DNA from 4 places in the Paenibacillus nanchangensis genome. Region 4 is predicted to be linked to each of the others. Evidence: predicted binding sites of a transcription regulator. Region 4 holds the regulator's gene; each other region holds the start of a gene.

Region 1 (3,126 bases), on a different contig from region 4:
AGCGGGAATGAAGCTGAACGACGTCATCACAGAGTTTAACGGACAGCCCATTACCTCCACGCTGGAGCTGCGGAAGTATTTGTACAATCAGACTGAAGTGGGAGACGCGCTGCAGATCACCTTTTACCGGGAAGGGGTACGCAAACAGCTGACCATTACGCTTGAAGAAAAAAAAGAGGAATAAACTAACCCGGTTTGGTGTATAGTAATAAGGCGGTTGAGGGGCGGCGGCGCAGCAATCGGTGCCACCCGCCCCGCTGACTGTCAAAAAGAACAATACGGATAGGTTAGCTTGCCTTTCCTGGCCATCCGTGCTAAAATAATAATAATCTTACATATGAGACCTAAATCAACACATTGAAAAGGGTTGTCATTTGTGAAGCAACCTTTTTCAATGTGTTAATTTTTTCTTTGTGTGAAGATAAAGTAAACATGTTAATTTTAATATAGTGGAGGTATACACCCATGCAAACAGGTACAGTTAAATGGTTTAACGCAGAGAAAGGCTTCGGATTCATCGAGGTTGAAGGCGGAAGCGACGTATTCGTACACTTCAGCGCAATCGTTGGCGACGGCTTCAAAACCCTCGACGAAGGACAACGCGTAGAATTCAACGTAGTTGAAGGCAACCGCGGACCGCAAGCCGAGAACGTAGTTAAACTGTAATTGTCCTAAGATAACACCGTCCCGCCCTGAAAGGCTGGACGGTGTTTTTAACATTCTGGGGTATTCTCATAAACTCTTCCGGCAGTTTGATCTGCCCGGGGGCGTTTTGCTTGTTATGCCGCTTTATGCAATCTAAATCTGTGGACCAAGAGGAGGAAGGGTCATGAACTATCGCAAGAAGCCGGTTGAGGAAATTCCGGAGGAAGTTACCGCCGTCTGGGTATGTACCAGCGACAGCTGCAAGGGCTGGATGAGGGACAACTTCGCTTTTGACCAAGCGCCCTCCTGCTGTATCTGCCAATCTCCAATGGTCCGGGATACTCGGATGCTGCCCCAGCTGGTTAATCCAAACGGGGATGTAAAGAAGCTGAAAAAAGGGATTTCCATTCTCTGACCGGGTTCGCCAAGAACCATAAAAGCACCACATAGATGAAGACGGCCCAGCCGTCTTATTTTTTTTTGCAATTTTGACCAATGTCTTGTGATCTTTGTCACAAATTTATTGCATTTGAGAGCTAAATCACGGTTTTTATGTGATAAATATCACACTTGGATGCTTTAAATTTTGACAGAATAGAATCACTGATAACAGGAAGAAGGAAGGGGAAACAATGGACGTAGTAATGCTGTCGCGGCTGCAGTTTGCATCGACGACGATCTTTCATTACTTCTTTGTGCCGGTCTCAATCGGTCTAGCGCTCCTTATTGCAATCATGGAGACCATCTATGTGGCCAAGGGGAATGAAGAATACAAAAAAATGGCGAAATTCTGGGGAAAGCTGTTCCTGATCAATTTCGCGGTGGGCGTGGTAACGGGGATTCTGCAGGAGTTCCAGTTCGGTATGAACTGGTCCGACTATTCCCGGTTTGTTGGTGACGTCTTCGGCGCGCCGCTGGCAGTCGAAGCCCTGCTCGCTTTCTTTTTGGAGTCGACGTTTATCGGGCTGTGGATTTTTGGCTGGGATAAACTGTCGCCAAAGCTGCACGTGTTGTCCATCTGGATGGTGGCGCTGGGCACGACGCTGTCCGCCTTCTGGATTCTGACGGCGAACTCCTTTATGCAGCATCCGGTTGGCTTTGAAATGAATAACGGCCGGGCGGAAATGAATGATTTCTTTGCACTGATTACGAACGGACAGCTGCTCGTGGAACTGCCGCATACGCTGTTCGCGGCTTACGCTACCGGGGCATTCCTGGTTACCGGCATCAGCGCGTATAAGCTGCTCCGAAAGCAGGAAGTATCGTTTTTTATAAAATCGTTTAAAATCGCCGCTATTGTAGGAATTATCTCCTCGTTCGGCGTAGCATTTGCGGGCCATGCGCAGGCTCAATATCTGGTGAAAACCCAGCCGATGAAGATGGCTGCTTCCGAAGGACTGTGGGAGAACAGCGGATCGCCGGCGGCTTGGACGCTGACAGCCAACATTGATCCCGCGGCCCAGCAGAACTCCGGCGAGCTGAAGATTCCTTATCTGCTCAGCTTCCTGTCTTACAGCAAATTTGACGGGGAAGTACAAGGGATGAAAGAACTGCAGGCGCAATACGAACAGCAATATGGACCGGGCAATTATATTCCGCCTGTACGCACGACGTTTTGGAGCTTCCGGATTATGATCGTGGCCGGTATGGGGATGATTTTTCTCGGACTGTATGCAATTTACCTGATGTGGCGCAAAAAACTTGAACAACCAAACACCTGGTTCATGCGCCTGATGTTTGCGGGGCTGCTGCTGCCGCCAATCGCCAACACATCCGGCTGGATTATGACCGAAATCGGGCGTCAGCCTTGGACGGTGTTTGGACTCATGACAACGGAAGACAGCGTATCGCCGAACGTGTCGGCGGGCTCGGTGCTGTTCTCGGTTATTGCTTTTACTGCTATCTATGCAATTTTGGGGATTGTGCTTGTGTCGCTGTTCGTTAAAGTAATCAAGAAAGGGCCGTACGCCACAGACAATGATCATGGCGCAAGCCAAGATCCTTACGGCAAGGGGGGATATCATGCTGTCTCTTAATGAACTGTGGTTTGTGCTGATTGCGGTATTGTTTATCGGATTCTTTTTCCTGGAAGGCTTCGACTTTGGGGTCGGCATGGAAACACAGCTGCTCGCCAAAAATGACACCGAACGCCGGGTGCTGATCAACTCGATTGGACCGTTCTGGGATGCCAATGAAGTTTGGCTGTTGACGGGAGCGGGCGCGATGTTTGCGGCATTCCCCGAATGGTACGCAACGCTGTTCAGCGGATTTTATATTCCGTTTGTGTTTGCCCTGCTGGCGCTGATCGCACGCGGCGTGGCGTTTGAGTTCCGGGGCAAAGGCGAAAGCGCGGCCTGGAAAAAAACTTGGGATGTCTGCATTTTCTTCGGCAGCTTCCTGCCGCCGTTCCTGCTCGCTGTTGTTTTCGCCAGCTTCATTAAAGGGCTGCCGATCGATCAGGATATGCAGATGCATGCCGGA
Region 2 (3,126 bases), on a different contig from region 4:
CCGGTTGGGAAGCGCTGAAGGCGTACAGGATGTTCAGGCTGCGCTGAACGAACTGGAAGACGAGCATGACCAGGCAGGCGAGCTGCTGCGTCAAATCCGCAGCGTGACCAATGACTTTACGACGCCGGAAGGCGCATGCACGACGTACCGTCTGACTTATGCCCGGCTGGAGGAGCTTGAAGGGATGACCTTTGAGCATGTTCATCTCGAAAACAATGTGCTGTTTCCAAGATATATTTGAGAACAGCAGGGGGCTTGGGTTATCCTAGAAGCAGCGGTATAGGAGCCCGGGAGAATGATCATGGACTCTCTGCCGCTTCATCAGTTCCGGCCGGTTTGTACGTGACGGCCCGCCGGGCGGGATAGGCAGGTGAGTTTAATGAAGAAAGCCCTTTTATGGCGCAATTACGTATTGATTTTTCTATTGGCGGGAATGCTTGCCGGCTGCGGAAACGAAACTGAAGCCCTGGCTCCTGTTCATGCCGACGTATCCGGCGGCCCGCAGCTGTCGCTGCAGGTGAACGGCAGCCCGCTGACCGGATTTCCGGACAAGACGGTAAACGTGTACCGTTCAGGAATGACGGTGCGCGAGCTGCTGGAGAGCGAAGGGGATGTGGTTTTTGCGGATGACGGGCAGGCGGTATCCAGCGTGGCCGGTGTAACCTTGTGTCCGGAGCTGAGCTGGGTGATCCGCTCCAGCGACAGCGGGGATCCGCTGAAGACGGCAGACTGGGGCAAACCCGTGCCGCGCAATGCCCATTACATTCTGTCCGCGGAGCTTGCCGAAGCGTATAAAGACAAGCTTTTTTCCATCCTTGTGGTGAACGGGGGAACCACCCGGCGGGAGCTGAATCATTCGTATGTTCTGCCTTATGAAGACGGCATATCGGTCAGAGATTTGCTGCTGGACAGCGGCATGGTGGAGCTGGAGAAAGACGGATGGTCAGTAGCTTCGGTTAAAGACTACGCGCCTGCTTCCGAGGAAATATGGAAAATCAAAGCCAACGGGAAGCTGCTGACGCGTGCCGGAATGGACATGAAGCTGAAGGCGCAGGATGAAGTTGAACTTGTGTTGTCGCTGCGGCGGTAAGGAGTCTTTCGGGAACATAGCCGTAACAGATCTCAACAGCCCTACCGAGGTGGGGCTGTTCGGCATGCGGCCAAAAGGGAGTTTTGTTCGGAAAAGTTGTGAAAATATTCACATTTGTTGTGATTACAATCACAAAGGTGTTTAAAATTTAAATTGTATAATTTAGTCAACAAGACAAAGTAACAGCTTCGAGGAGGCAATTAGCTATGACAGCGAATCGAAAAAAACTGGTACTGATCGGGAACGGCATGGCAGGGGTCGGTACATTGGAGCAGATATTGAAGCTTGACAGAGCCTATGACATCACGGTGTTCGGTAGCGAACCGCACCCTAACTACAACCGGATTATGTTGTCCTATGTGCTGGAAGGCAGCAAGACGATCGACGACATCATTTTGAACGATTTGAACTGGTACCGCGAAAACGGCATTACACTGCATACCGGTACGCCAGCTCTCCGGATTGATCACGAGAACAAACAGGTCATCGCGGAAGGCGGAATTACGGCGGATTATGACAAGGTCATTGTTGCCACCGGTTCGAACTCCTTTATCCTGCCGATACCGGGAAGCGATAAAGAAGGCGTAGTCGGGTTCCGTGATATTGCGGACTGTGAGCAAATGCTTGAAGCGGCGAAGTCGTACCGCAAGGCTGCGGTAATCGGCGGAGGACTCCTCGGACTGGAAGCGGCCAAAGGGTTGGTTAACCTCGGAATGGACGTCACGGTTGTTCACCTGATGGAGGATTTGATGGAGCGGCAGCTCGACCGCAACGCGGCTTCGATGCTGCAGGCGGAGCTGGAACGGCAGGGCGTGAAGTTTGCAATGGGCAAACAGACGGTCGCTTTGACCGGCGGCAGCCGTGTTGAAGGACTCCAGTTCAGCGACGGCACCGAGCTTGAAGCACAGTTCGTCGTAATGGCGGTCGGCATCAAACCGAACACCCAGCTGGCCCGCGAAAGCGGACTGGAAGTTAACCGGGGAATCGTCGTAGATGACTTCATGCGCACTTCTATGGAAGATATTTACGCCGTTGGGGAATGCGTCGAGCACCGCGGCCAATGTTACGGTCTGGTTGCACCGCTGTTTGAACAAGGATTTGTGCTGGCAAAACATCTGTGCGGTGTTCCGACGGAACCGTACGAAGGTTCAATTGTATCGACCAAGCTGAAAATTTCAGGTGTGGACGTATTTTCCGCCGGCGAGTTCCTGGATACTCCAGAGCATACGGTCATTTCGTCCAAAGACGAATGGAAGAAAACCTACAAAAAAATCCTGCTGCGCGGCAACACCATCGTGGGCGCAGTGCTGTTCGGGGATGTAACCGAATCGGCCTCCCTTCAGAAGCTGGTGAAGCAGGGCGCGCAAATGACCGACGAAATCTACGCACAGGTCATGGGCACAGGCTGCTGCGGCGGCGGAGAGAAAAAGCAGGCTTCCGTTGAAACGATGGCGGATGAAGAGATTGTCTGCGGCTGTAACGGCGTGACGAAAAAGACGATTGTTGACGTGATTCAGAACCAAGGTTTAACTACGGTGGACGAAATTAAAGCCTGCACGGGCGCTACCCGTTCCTGCGGCGGCTGTAAGCCGGTTGTGGAGCAGATTCTGCAGTATGTCCTCGGCGACGGATTCAAGCAGTCCGCCAAACAGGGAATCTGCGGCTGTACAACGCTTAGCCGGGATGAGATCGTGGCCGAAATTCAAGCCAAAGGCTTGAAAACGACGAAGGAAGTCATGAACGTATTGGGCTGGAAGCAGGAAGAAGGCTGCTCGAAGTGCCGTCCGGCGGTCAACTACTATCTTGGCATGCTGAACCCGGATACGCACGAAGATGAAAAAGAATCGCGGTTTGTCAACGAGCGGCTCAGCGCTAACATCCAGAAAGACGGCACGTTTACGGTTGTTCCGCGGATGTACGGCGGGGTAACGACACCGGAAGACCTGAAGAAAATTGCAGACGTATCCCTGAAGTACGATGTGAAAGTGGTAAAAGTAACCGGCGGCCAGCGTCTTGACCTGATCGGCGTCAAAAAA
Region 3 (3,126 bases), on a different contig from region 4:
GCAGCGAGTTGGCGTCCGCCGGCAGATATTCGCGGATAAATTCCGGCTTCTTGTCGGCCAGATGGCCGAGCAGGCCCGGGTCCTGGTGTGTATAACCGTTGTGATCCTGCTGGAATACCGTCGAAGTGGCAACAACGTTCAGCGACGGAATATCGGTGCGCCAGCCTTGATCGGTCGCTTTGCGCAGCCATTTGAAATGCTGGGTGATCATCGAATCGACAACCCGCAGGAACGCTTCATAGCTGGCGAAAAATCCATGGCGACCCGTCAGGACATAACCTTCCAGCATCCCTTCCGCCTGATGCTCCGACAGCTGCGAATCGATTACCCGGCCGTACGTTGCCAGGAATTCGTCGTTCGGTTCGATAATGGCGTCCATCCATTGGCGTTTCGTAACCTCGAACACCGGGCCTAACCGGTTGGACATCGTTTCGTCCGGACCGAAGATGCGGAAGTTTTTGTTCGCCTCGTTCAGCAGGACAACCTCACTCATATATTTCCCCAGAACCGCCATATCCTGCGCAATGACTTGGCCGGGAACACTGTTATCCACCGCATAGTCACGGAAATCCGGCAGACGCAGTGCTTTGACCAGCTTGCCGGCGTCGGTTACCGGATTTTTGCCCATTCTTCTGTCGCCTTTAGGCAAAATCTCTGCGATTTCAGCAATCAAGCGGCCGTTTTCGTCAAACAGCTCTTCCGGACGGTAACTGTTCATCCATTCCAGCAGTGCGGGGGCATGCTGCATATTTTTTTGATCCACCGGAATGGGCACCTGATGCGCGCGGAACGAATTTTCGTTTGGCACATTGCCCCATGCCTTCGGACCCGTCCAGCCTTTTGGGGAACGGAATACAAGCATCGGCCACAGCGGACGGGTTTGATCGCCGTTTTTCCGCGCGTTTGTCTGAATTGCACCAATACGTTCGATAATCGCATCCAGCGTTTTCGCCATTTCCGGGTGCATAAACTCCGGATCGTTTCCTTCCACAAAAAACGGCTCCCAGCCCATGCCGCGGAAATAAGCGGTCATTTCTTCTTTGGACTGGCGGGACAGAATCGTCGGGTTGCTGATCTTGAATCCGTTCAGATGCAGAATCGGCAGCACCGCGCCGTCGGTCACCGGGTTGATAAAGCGGTTCGAGAACCACGATGCGGCCAGCGGTCCGGTTTCCGCTTCGCCGTCGCCGATAACGACCGCGGAGATCAGATCCGGATTATCCAGGATTGCGCCAACGCCGTGCGACAGGGAGTAACCCAGTTCTCCGCCTTCATGGATGGACCCCGGCGTTTCCGGTGCGGCATGGGAAGCGACGCCGCCAGGGAACGAGAACTGCTTAAACAGTTTTTTCAGGCCGGGAATATCCTGGGTAATCTCCGGGTAAATTTCGGTGTAGCTGCCGTCGAGATAAGCGTTCGATACCATTACCTGGCCGCCGTGTCCGGGGCCTTCGACATAAAACATGTTCAGATCGTATTTGCAAATAACGCGGTTTAAGTGAGCATAAATAAAGTTCTGGCCCGGAATCGTTCCCCAGTGGCCAATCGGCTTCACCTTCACGTCGGATGCTTTCAGCGGCTCTCTAAGCAGCGGATTGTCCTTCAGATACAGCTGACCTACGGAAATGTAATTCGTCGCGCGCCAGTAAGCATCCAGCTTCTCCAGATAGGTTGCCGAGGAGTAATCAACCTGTACAGATGATAATCCCATTTTCTCCACTCCCTGTATATTCGTTCTCTTTTTTCCTGCCAATGTTTTCTACAACTCCATCATACCGCCGGAATTATTTAATTCAACCTTTTAAACAAATGATACGGTCCAATTTTGTGAAATTTTGAACATAGTATGAAAAACGCAGCTAAACCCTTACTAAAACAGACGGTTTATAGAAGAATTGGAAATTAAAATCAGCCGGAAATTTAGGTTTCAGGACAGCAAAAAAGACCGGATGATTGCTCCGGTCTCTCGCTTATTGTACGGATACAAATGTATTAAATTTGAGATACTGATAATGAAACCGCATGTGGGAGAACTCGAACGGGGTTCCGTTGTCCAAAAAGAAAATGCCTTCCATGATGCCGACCGGCTCGTGCTCCCGCAAATGCAGCAGCTCCCTGTCTTGAGGCTGCGAAGGCTCCGCAAATATGGATAAAAACGACTTGGTGACCGCCAGATTGCGCGAATCCTCGAGATAATTGAAGATCGAGCCCTCAATAATTGTCTGGTTTAAATCCTGAACGATTTTGATCGGAATATATCCCGTCTCAATCATAAACGGCACTTCTTCAAACAGCCGGAGACGGACAATTTTGTAGACAAAATCATGCGGCTGCAGGAACAAATCCCGCTGAAGCTCCTCCGTTGGCGGTATGACCTCGAAGGTCAGCACTTTGACCTGCGGCTTTTTGCCGTGCATATGAAAGTTGTCCGTAACGCCTAAATTGGAGCCTTCGTAGTTGAAGATGGACTCGTTTTTTATGTATAACGGATTGATGAAGGTACCGGAGCCCTGTTTCTTAAAAATGATGCCGGCATGCTCCATCTTCGTGAGCGCCCGCTTGATGGAGCTTCGGCTGACCTGATAGGATTCGCTGAGGCTGCGTTCGTCGGGAAGCCGCATATCGGGGAACTTGCCGGCGAAAATTTTTTCCTTCAAGTCGTCCATAATCTGCTTATAAACAAACTGTGTCATGTAGCTCTCCTTCTTCATTCATGACCCAAACCCGGCCTGTCTTGTCTGATTCACTATACCATATTCGCCGGCCGGATTATAGCGTTCCTCGGGGTCCCAAGGACTTCTCCCATTTGTGATGAGTAAACACCGCAACTGCCTATCCCCCGGTAAAAAGGTTGCAGATTTAAACCATTCTTAAACGGCTCCCGCCTTTAATTTTAACCTAGGCGCTCTACTATGAATGTATACCAAGAGAGGAGCTAAGGGTGTGAAAAAAACGTCTGTCATCTTATTATCGGGACTTGCCGCCGTTATGGTATTAACCAGCATCCCCCTTCAAGCATTAGCCAGTTCAACCACCAGAGACATAAGTACAGCTTCAGCAGCTTCAGCAGTTTCAGCACCGTCAGCCGGCCGAGCCCCGCTGTTTATCCCGCTGCGCAAAGCAGCT
Region 4 (3,126 bases):
AGCAGACCTTCGAACGCCTGCTGGGCGCTCCGGCGGATCCGCTCTTCATCCAGCGTCAGGCATTCGCCGTTCTTAACCACCTGTTTTCCATCAACCCACACATGCGCCACATCTTTGGCGCTCGCCGAGTACACGGCATGGGATAACAGGTCCGAGTGGGGCAGCAGATGCGGCTGATCAATGTCAATGGCGATCAAATCGGCTTTCATTCCTACTTCAAGGCGTCCTACCTCAGGCAAAAAGACCGACTTTGCTCCATACTCTGTTGCCATCCGCAGCGCTTCGGCCGCGGGCACCGCCGTAGGATCGCCGCTTACTCCTTTATGAATCAGCGCCGCAAGGCGCATCTCTTCGAACATGTCGAGGTTGTTGTTGCTCGCCGCGCCGTCCGTACCCAGCGAAACCGTGACGCCGGCCTTCAGGAGCTCGGGAACACGGGCGACGCCGCTTGCAAGCTTAAGATTGCTGCCCGGGTTATGCGACACCCCAACATTGTGGCGTGCAAGGATCTCAATCTCCTCATCCGTCAGATGGACCGCATGCGCAACAAGCGACGGACGCGTGAACATGCCGAGCTTCTCCAGATGCGCTACGGGTCTGAGGCCGTAATCGGCGGCGTTTTGCTCCACCTCGCGCTGCGTTTCGGACATGTGGGTATGGAGCGGAAGATCCAGCTCATGCGCCGCTTCCACAAATTTGACAAAATAATCCGGCGGACAGGTATACGGTGCATGCGGCGAAATCATGGCTGTAATCCGGCCGTCCGCCTGGCCATGCCAGTTGCGGGCAAAACGGACGGCTTCCTCCAGCTTCGCCTTCTGCACGTCCTCGGGGCACAGACCGATAACGCCCCGCATCAGAACAGCGCGGATGCCGGACTGGTCAGCCGCTTCGGCCACCCGGTCCATATGGTCGTACATATCAAGGAACGTGGTTGTTCCGCCTTTGAGCATTTCCAGAATCGACAGCGAACTTCCCCAGTATACGTCGTCTCCGGTAAACTTGGCTTCCATCGGCCACATCTTCTCCTGCAGCCATACCTGCAAAGCAAGGTCGTCCCCGTAACCCCGGAGCAGCGACATCGCGGCATGTCCATGCGTATTGACGAGCCCGGGCAGAAACAGCAGCCGGCTCCCGTCCACCTGGCGGACTCCCTCTATATTCTCGGGTTCGGTTTCGCCTATGTACGTAATCCGGCCGTCATCCACAATCATCCAGCCGGTAAGAACCGAACGGTCCGCCGAGTTAACGGCAAACCGGCCGTTGCGAATCACCCATTTACGGTCATTGCTGCTCATTTGCGGTCTCCTTTCCATCAGGCAGATAATAAGCTAGGCTTTGCAGGTCGGTTGTGAAATCCGCCGCATGAACCCGTACCTCGGGCGGCGTCTTCAGAATAACCGGCGCAAAGTTCAGAATCGCTTCGATGCCCGAACCGACCAGGATATCGGCAACGGCCTGCGCTTCGGAATCCGGGACGGTAATAATGCCGATCCGGATGCCTTGGCTCCGGATTGTATCGGCCAGTTCTTCCATCGGCTGCACGGTCAGCGAGTTGATTTTTTGCCCGATTTTGGGCGGGTAGGAATCAAAGATGGCAACGATTTTCATCGTGTCCTTCAGATAGGCGTTGTAATTCGAGAGCGCATGGCCCAGATTACCGGCGCCGACAAGGGCTACGTTAATCTGCTGGTCCAGCTTCAGGATATGCCGGATTTTTTCGATCAGATACGAGACGTCATACCCGATGCCTTTGCGGCCGAAGTCGCCAAAATAAGCCAGGTCCTTCCGGATCTGCGCCGGGTTGAGCTCCAGCTTCTGCCCCAGCTCCTGGGAAGAAACGGTCGCGATTTCGCGTTTGTTCAGCTCGTTCAGAAAACGCAAGTACACCGGCAGACGGCGTACGACCGCTTCCGATATTTTGTCTGATTTCATCGATGATCCTCCTCGTTAGAGATGCCTTCCGGGTAACCCGCGCAGCTTCCTTCCGGGCATAACTTCCCCCGTTCGTGTTCCGCGTGTGTTCCCTATAGAGCAGCGGCAGCAAATACCGCTTGCTTGTGTCCGCAAACTGCTTTGACGGCAAACCTGCCGCCAAAAGCCGGAAACGGCAGCGGTCCGGTTCGCCCGGCAGCCGGATGGAAAACCCTTACAGATAAGGTTCCACCCCGGTACCGTTTGAATTGCTTGCAGCTAAATTTATTCTCCGCTGGCCTCGGCAGCTCCTGCTTCCAGCCATTCCGTAATACGCGGAACCAGCTGTTCGGTCAGCATATGCTCCATTTTGGGCCCCGGCAGCGAATATAGAAAATATTTACCGTAATAAGACTCAATTACTCGGGTATCGTATACAATAACGATTCCCCGGTCCTCCGCCGTCCGCACCAGCCGTCCAAAACCCTGTTTGAAGCGGATGACCGCCTGGGGGACCGACATCTGCATAAAAGGGTTTTTCTTCTGGGCCTGCAGCAGCTCCGCTTTAGCTTCGGCCAGCGGGTGGTTTGGCGGCTGGAACGGCAGTCTGACGATAGCCAGACAGGTCAGCGCTTCACCCGGAATATCGACGCCTTCCCAGAAACTGCTGGTCCCGAGCAGCACGGATGCGCTGCTGTCCTGGAACCGCCGGATCAGCTTCGTCCGGCTTCCCCCTTCAACACCCTGCCCAAGCACGGTGATATTCTCGGAGGCAAGCGCGTCCTTCAAAGGATCAAATACCTGTTTCAGCATCCGGTAGGAGGTAAAGAGCACCAGCATTCTTCCGCGCGTCGAGACGGCGGCCTCGGCAAGCGAACGAACCAGCTTCTCCACAAAACGCGAATCCCCGATGCTTCCTTTAACGCTTGGAAAATCCCGCGGAATCACCACCAGCGCCTGCTCCCTGTACTTAAACGGTGAAGGCAGCTGGGCGGTCATCACCCGTCCTTCCGCGTTTGCTGCGGATAAGCCGAGATTCTCGATCATATACTGGAAGGATTTGTCGACCGACAGGGTGGCGGAAGTGAGCACAACGCTTTTTTTCTTGTCAAAAAACAATTCCTTCAATTGGGCGCTGACGTCCACAGGCACCGCGTACAGCTGTAACGAACGGGCCCGGTAGTTGCTGTTCGCCTCCAGCCAATAAACAAT

The links. The regulator Rex, encoded in region 4, represses fermentation and respiration genes when NADH is low (regulators of the CRP and FNR family bind a similar motif). The targets are predictions, from matches to a motif close to TTGTGAAATATTTCACAA.
Region 1: the regulator Rex is predicted to act here: its motif matches at 1,146-1,163, upstream of ACE6ED_RS06980 (cytochrome ubiquinol oxidase subunit I).
Region 2: the regulator Rex is predicted to act here: its motif matches at 1,187-1,204, upstream of nirB (nitrite reductase large subunit NirB).
Region 3: the regulator Rex is predicted to act here: its motif matches at 1,826-1,843, upstream of ACE6ED_RS14105 (phosphoketolase family protein).

Annotation. Positions count from the first base shown of each region.
Region 1 is NZ_JBHOFD010000007.1:54,115-57,240, forward strand. It holds gene ACE6ED_RS06965 (S1C family serine protease) at 1-184, shown strand, start outside; gene ACE6ED_RS06970 (cold-shock protein) at 466-666, shown strand; gene ACE6ED_RS06975 (cold-shock protein) at 830-1,060, shown strand; gene ACE6ED_RS06980 (cytochrome ubiquinol oxidase subunit I) at 1,278-2,681, shown strand; gene cydB (cytochrome d ubiquinol oxidase subunit II) at 2,668-3,126, shown strand, end outside.
Region 2 is NZ_JBHOFD010000005.1:201,436-204,561, reverse strand. It holds gene ric (iron-sulfur cluster repair di-iron protein) at 1-241, shown strand, start outside; gene ACE6ED_RS05680 (hypothetical protein) at 380-1,090, shown strand; gene nirB (nitrite reductase large subunit NirB) at 1,297-3,126, shown strand, end outside.
Region 3 is NZ_JBHOFD010000015.1:120,795-123,920, forward strand. It holds gene ACE6ED_RS14105 (phosphoketolase family protein) at 1-1,711, opposite strand, end outside; gene ACE6ED_RS14110 (GntR family transcriptional regulator) at 1,971-2,693, opposite strand; gene ACE6ED_RS14115 (alpha/beta hydrolase family protein) at 2,944-3,126, shown strand, end outside.
Region 4 is NZ_JBHOFD010000028.1:24,370-27,495, reverse strand. It holds gene ACE6ED_RS20870 (amidohydrolase) at 1-1,298, opposite strand, end outside; gene ACE6ED_RS20865 (redox-sensing transcriptional repressor Rex) at 1,285-1,935, opposite strand; gene dinG (ATP-dependent DNA helicase DinG) at 2,200-3,126, opposite strand, start outside.